3 regions of the Pseudoalteromonas sp. PSi26 genome follow, and region 3 is predicted to be linked to each of the others. Evidence: predicted binding sites of a transcription regulator. Region 3 holds the regulator's gene; each other region holds the start of a gene.

Region 1 (2,276 bases), on a different contig from region 3:
ATTTTGGTATTAAAGGCGGTGAAAAACTCGATGCCATGATCAGCGATAAAATTAACCAGCAATCATCAAATAAAGGCAACGCTGGTAGAGCAGATTCAAGCCAAAACGAATAAATGAGCCATTAATATCAGTGGGAATTATTTACTCACTCGTAACGCAATTTTACATTTAAATACGTGTTGTGGGCTTAAGTAAAGATGACTTATGAGTCAAAACAGTTAAATGCAGCTTTATAAAGCTGCATTTTTTATGGCTATTTGTGCGCTTGAGAAGGTGAGAGCAGCGTTAATTAATTATTGATTAAGGCCTATTTAGCTTTTGGGGTGAAATTGGAAGCGGGGTATATGATAAATCGATAAGGCTAAGCCTATTTTGTAGTTACTTCCCGAAACCGACGATAATGCACATAAATATAAAACATGCAGTAACTTTTGAGTTCCTCTCATAGGTTGTTCTTTCTTGTTGCCTAAAGAATAGGTAATAAAGAGCAAGTAGGGCGTATAAGCTGTATACGACTTTAAGGTATACGTACATAGGCGTAGTCATTAAAATAATGCAGGAGTAGGTACTGAGCTTACTGGGTCACAAATCGCGCACCGTAATTATGTTGCTCCTTGATAGAACACGCTTTAATAATGGCAGTTAAACAGGCCTAGGCTTAATATGAATTTATTATTTAAAGGGCTGATTATTAAGGCAAATATTAGGTTGCAATGTATGCAATTTACAATTGGTATTAGGTGGTAAATCAGAGGTAATTAAAGCGAGTTTAATTTTTGTAGTTAATGTGAGTTGCAAGTAACTACTGGCACAAAAAAGCGCAGCATGTGTTGGAGCAACATGCTGCGCCTAGGATCAATTGAATTAATAAAAATGCGATTTAAATAACACTGATTTTGTTACGGATGATTTTAACACCATCCATATTTTCTAAAAACTTTTGAGCAAGCGCACGTTCAAAACCGGTTTGCGCTTGACCATGTAATACTACCTCGCCATCTTTAACCTGTACGCGAATATTGCTTAATGCAAAGTTGGGGTTAGTACGAAGTGTGCTGGTAATGGTTTGCTGAAGGTTAGGTTGAGTTGCTACGCTGCTGACTACGGCTAGGTGTGTTGCTGCACTCACTTTGGTAGCGCAGGCTAACAAAAATAAACAACAAAACGAAACTAACGCGATAGTTAACTTTAAGCGGTTCATAACTCAATCCTTTTATATCAATTAAAAATTTAACCAAACCATTAAATACTCTGGCTATTCTGTGTTTAATATTACAAGTTCAGTGCCAGTTTTAATTTATTGAAATATAAGGTTATTTTATTAAGTGGGAATTCAGGTGGGCAATAATTACATTTAAATGGGTAGGTGTTACATGCACCGGTTACATATGTTACACGTATTAAAAAGCCGGCATACGCCGGCTTTGGTAAATATGCTAAGTTACTTTTTCTTTTTAACTTTCGCTTTTTTCTTTGCTTTCATTTTTACCGGATCTTTGCGCTTTTTAACCGGTGGCTTAGCCTCTTTATGCTGAGGCTCTATTCCTTTAATTACACGGCGTTTAAGCTTTTGTTCAATGTAGCGTTCTACTTTGTACAAAATACCAATATCGTGCGCTTCCACTAATGATATAGCGATACCTTTTTTACCTGCACGACCCGTACGGCCAATACGGTGAACATATACGTCGGCGGTACGTGGCATATCAAAGTTAATAACGTGGCTAATGTCAGATACGTCAATACCGCGAGCAGCTACATCTGTTGCAATTAATATTTTAGTGCGGCCACTATGAAAGTTTTCCATTGCTTTCATGCGCTTGTCTTGTGGCATTTCACCTCGCAGCCAAGCGGCTTTTACACCGTTATTAGTTAATTCACCAATGAGAGTTTCTAAACGTTCACGGGTTTTAACAAACACAATAGCTTTACTAACGTCTGGGCCGTTAAGGGTATTGACTAAAAGCTCGAGTTTATGGTGGTAATCATCAGCAAGATGAACCCACTGGTGAATTTTAGCTTTTTCTTTACGAGACGACTCAGCTTCTAACAAAGCCGGATCGTTTAATGTGGTTTCTGCAAATCGCTCTACGCTGTCACCCTCAAGGGTTGCTGAGAATAAAAAGCACTGACGGCGGTTTTTAGCTTCGTCACAAATACGGCTCATTTCTTTCTTGAAACCCATGTCTAGCATACGGTCGGCTTCATCAATAATAAGCATTTCGACATGTTCAGCATGAAAGTTTTCAGTTTCAAGGTATTCCATTAATCGCCCT
Region 2 (2,276 bases), on a different contig from region 3:
AGCTTGTATTTGAAACAGACTTTAATAACGATGGCTTAATAGACCTTCAAACAATGGACTTAGACATTGGCCTTGGCACTATTGCCTCTATGGCTATGGGCGGTGGTAAAACTGACGTAGATGTAGAAATGAATATTTATAAGCAACAAGCAGATGGCTCATTTGCCAGCAAATCAAGCATAGAAATTGATCTTGAGATGGAAATAAATATGAGTAATGGCGATGCAACCCCGCCTTTATACATAGGCGATATAAACGGCGATAACAAAACCGATGCAGTCTATAAGTACAGCAAAAAAACGCTCTATGTTTACTACGGCGATGAGAACAATTTGCTGAGCAAAAAGCGTAAAAAAATAAAATTAACCCTACCTAAAAAAAGTAAAGATATTTTGTTAGTTGATATTAACCAAGACGGTAAAAAAGACTTTGTGTTTAAATTTACCGAAGAAGATGGCACCAGTAAAATTAAAACCCGCTTAAACTAACCACCGACATTAAAAGCCCAGTATTACTGGGCTTTTAATGTCAGCTTTTGCATATATTTACGCTTTAATACTGAGTAACGAATCAGATTCAGACAAGCCAAACTTTTCTTGAACGGCCGAGAGTATAGCGCCTTTATCTTCATCATTTATTTGGCTTGAATACTGCTCGAGTAATTCATCAAGGTAACTTACTACCTCTTCTGTATTAACTTGCTCTAGTGAATTTTGTGGCGGTGGAGGCGGTCTTTGCCCTTCAGGTCGGCCAGCATCACCAATACTTTTAGCATCAAATTCAAGCTCGCTCATCAATTCTGCCAGCTCTTTAGTGGGTGAAATACCCTGCTCTTCAAACGCAGCTTGAATGCTCTTTGCATCTTCAGAGGTCAAGTTTTCGGGATCAAATTGCGCTAGCGTTTCTTTTACAAAATCACTTTGTTCTGATGTTAGCGATACAGCTTGGCTTTTTTGCTGCGGCATAAAACTAGTAGCGTTATTGTTTATTGAATTGATCATGTTAGTTTCCTTTCAACGTTCACGACGAGGTGGTTTATGTTCACTTAATTCTTGCTCGCTTATTTCCCCATTACCGTCAGCATCAATTTCATCAAAAATAGTCTGTGCGTCACCGTGAGGTGGCTTTTTAGTATTAAATTCATCAAAACTAATTGCACCATTGCCATCGGTGTCGAGAGTTGAAAAGTCTGGCTTAGGCGGTTTGTTATTACTTCCTTTTGCAGCAATATTGGCCGAAAAAACAATGCTAAGTAATACAATCATTGCCGTTGATGTTAAATGCTTCATAGTAATAACCTTATATTTAGGGCGTGTTGATACCGTAAACTTACACCTTAAAAACGCAAAAAATGTGCAAACAATAAGGAAGCATTAAATAATTTAAAAAATTGATGTGTTCTAGGGCGTTCTGGTTGCTCAATTTACAATCAGCAGATAAGCTAACGCAAGCATGTGTAAATGCGCGTAATACTGCCCTTAATTCTCAAAGCTGATATACTGCTTGAGCATATAAAACAACTAATTACAGAGCACTTTCTTAAATAATGATTAATAACCAACTCCACTTAGCAGGCAAGCTGTGAAAACACCAAAACGCTTACAACCCCTTATCGATGACGGTTTAATTGATGAAGTACTTAGCCGACTAATGAGCGGTAAAGAAGCCGATGTATTTGTAGTTCGCTGTGGTGAACACATTCGGTGTGCAAAGGTTTATAAAGATGCTGTTAAACGCAGTTTTAAAAAAGCCGCACAATACCAAGAAGGCCGAAAAGTTCGCGGTGGTCGCCAAGCTCGCGCAATGGGAAAACGCTCAAGTTACGGACGCCAGTTAGAAGAAGAGATTTGGCAAAATGCTGAGGTTGATGCTCTTTCTCGTTTAGCTAGAGCCGGTGTGCGTGTACCCGATACATATTTTTGTGTTGATGGTGTTTTACTTATGGAACTTGTGTCTGACAGCGAAGGCGATGTTGCGCCGCAGCTAGGCCATGTAAGTATGAGTAAAGAGGAAGCTATCAAACAACATACACTGATGATGCATTACATTATGCTTATGCTGTGCGCGGGTATTATTCATGGCGATTTATCAGAGTTTAACGTGCTTGTTGACGATAAAGGCCCTGTGATTATTGATTTACCGCAAGCTGTAAATGCGTCTGCTAACAATAACGCTGAAGCCATGTTTGCTCGTGACGTAAACAACATGCGTCGTTACTATAGTGAGTTTGCACCTGAGTTGTTAAATACCCAATACGCTAAAGAAATGTGGGCGCT
Region 3 (2,276 bases):
TATATTTAGAAAGCTAACGGTGTATCAAAACTTAATGGCTATTTTAGAAACTCGAAAGGGGCTCACTAAGCAAGCCAGAGAAGATACACTGAATAATCTATTAGATGAATTTAGCATTCAACACATTCGCGACAGCAAAGGTATGGCATTATCGGGCGGAGAACGTCGTAGAGTGGAGATTGCACGTGCTTTAGCTGCAGATCCAAAGTTTATTTTGTTAGACGAACCATTTGCCGGTGTTGACCCTATCTCAGTATTAGATATTAAAAAAATTATTGAACACCTAAAAAACCGTGGTATTGGCGTATTAATAACAGACCACAATGTGAGAGAAACCCTTGATGTTTGTGAAAAAGCCTACATTGTTTCTCATGGGGAACTGATTGCTTCTGGTACCCCTGAACACGTATTAAATGATAAAACTGTACGCGATGTATATTTAGGCGAGCAATTTAGGCTGTAACATTTACGCCTTATTTATAAGCATCTGCTAGTATTAATTATAACAACTTAAAAGGATTGTTAGAGATACATGAGGCAATCACTACAGCTGCGCATGGGCCAGCAACTTACAATGACACCTCAGTTGCAACAGGCTATTCGCTTGCTGCAATTAAGCACATTGGATCTTCAGCAAGAAATACAAGAAGCGCTCGACAGCAACCCATTACTTGAGGTTGAGGAGCAAGACTATGCCGATGACCTTGCGGGCAAAAATGAGCAAAAAGCGGATAACGATGAAGTTACAGTAAGCGCATCTGCCGATGAAGCCCCCAGCGAGTTCGAACAAGACAGTGGTGAAGCCCTTGCTAAAGATACCGTAAGTGACGACATGGCAATGGACGTTAGCTGGGATGAGTACATGAGTGCAGCCCCTGCATCCTCTTCAGGCCCAATGCCTGAAGATGAGTCTATATATCAGGGCGCATCAACTGAAACGCTTCACGAGTACTTAATGTGGCAATTACAATTAACGCCATTTAGCCCTACAGATGAAGCCATTGCTATTGCAATAGTTGAAGCGGTGGATGATTCAGGCATACTGACACTCAGTTGCGAAGAGATTTTAGAGAGCTTTAATCAAGATAACGACGATGACGTTGAGGTTGAACTTGATGAAATAGAGGCGGTTTTAAAGCGCATTCAGCTATTTGACCCAGTGGGTATTGCAGCACGAAGCTTACAAGAATGTTTATGTATTCAGTTAAATCAGTTTGATAAAGGCACCCCTTTTATTGATGAAACAAAAATGATTTTAACCGAGCACATAGATTTGTTAGCTGCTCGCGACTACCGTACATTAATGAAAAAAACGAAGCTCAAAGAAGATGAGCTTAAAGAAGTAATGACACTTATTCATACGCTTAATCCAAAGCCTGCAGACACAATAGTGCGAGAAGAGTCTGAGTATGTAATACCTGATGTGTCGGTTAAGAAAATTAAAGGCCGCTGGGTAGTTGAACTAAACCCAGACAGCATGCCAAAAATTCGTGTAAACAGTCAGTATGCTGCAATGTCGCGTACAGTTAAATCGAGCGGTGATAGCCAATTTATTCGCTCACATTTACAAGAAGCTAAATGGTTTATAAAAAGTTTAGAAAGCAGAAACGACACGCTTTTAAAAGTGACAAACTGTATTGTAAAGCAACAACAAGGCTTTTTTGAACACGGCCCAGAAGCCATGAAACCTATGGTTTTAAATGATGTTGCCGAAATGGTAGAAATGCACGAATCAACAATTTCGCGTGTAACTACTCAAAAGTATATGCACACACCGCGTGGAATATTTGAGCTTAAATACTTTTTCTCAAGCCACGTAAGCACCGAAAATGGTGGGGAATGTTCATCTACAGCGATACGTGCACTTATTAAAAAATTAATCGCAGCAGAAAACTCAGCAAAACCATTGAGTGATAGCAAAATTGCGGATATATTGGCTGAGCAAGGAATTAAAGTAGCAAGACGTACAATCGCAAAATATCGCGAATCTCTTGCTATTCCACCGTCAAATCAGCGAAAGAGCCTGATTTAAGACGCTAAACAAAGAGGGTAATGCTTATGCAACTAAATTTAACTGGTCGTCATGTAGAACTAACTGATTCATTAAGAGACTATATAAATACCAAATTTGCGAAGCTAGAAAGGCACTCTGATCATATTAATAATGTTCATGTCATTCTTGATATAGAAAAATTAAATCAAAAAGCAGAAGCAACTATTCATGTAAGTGGTGCTGAACTATTCGCATCCACTGAACATCAAGATATGTATGCAGC

The links. Region 3 encodes sigma-54, which starts transcription at its own class of promoters, with help from an activator protein. Its sites were predicted from a motif close to GTTGGCACGNNNNTNGNNT; they were not measured.
Region 1: a site for sigma-54 is predicted at 1,273-1,291, ahead of ACFI34_RS05040 (BON domain-containing protein). Genes of this name have one in related genera too.
Region 2: a site for sigma-54 is predicted at 1,343-1,361, ahead of ACFI34_RS10975 (EF-hand domain-containing protein). Genes of this name have one in related genera too.

Annotation. Positions count from the first base shown of each region.
Region 1 covers NZ_JBHNYT010000003.1:262,641-264,916, forward strand. Annotated here, with positions in the region: gene ACFI34_RS05035 (mechanosensitive ion channel family protein) at 1-113, shown strand, start outside; gene ACFI34_RS05040 (BON domain-containing protein) at 881-1,201, opposite strand; gene srmB (ATP-dependent RNA helicase SrmB) at 1,442-2,276, opposite strand, start outside.
Region 2 covers NZ_JBHNYT010000008.1:160,674-162,949, reverse strand. Annotated here, with positions in the region: gene ACFI34_RS10985 (FG-GAP repeat domain-containing protein) at 1-488, shown strand, start outside; gene ACFI34_RS10980 (hypothetical protein) at 546-1,001, opposite strand; gene ACFI34_RS10975 (EF-hand domain-containing protein) at 1,014-1,289, opposite strand; gene ACFI34_RS10970 (PA4780 family RIO1-like protein kinase) at 1,582-2,276, shown strand, end outside.
Region 3 covers NZ_JBHNYT010000016.1:75,453-77,728, reverse strand. Annotated here, with positions in the region: gene lptB (LPS export ABC transporter ATP-binding protein) at 1-463, shown strand, start outside; gene ACFI34_RS15935 (RNA polymerase factor sigma-54) at 533-2,032, shown strand; gene hpf (ribosome hibernation promoting factor) at 2,059-2,276, shown strand, end outside.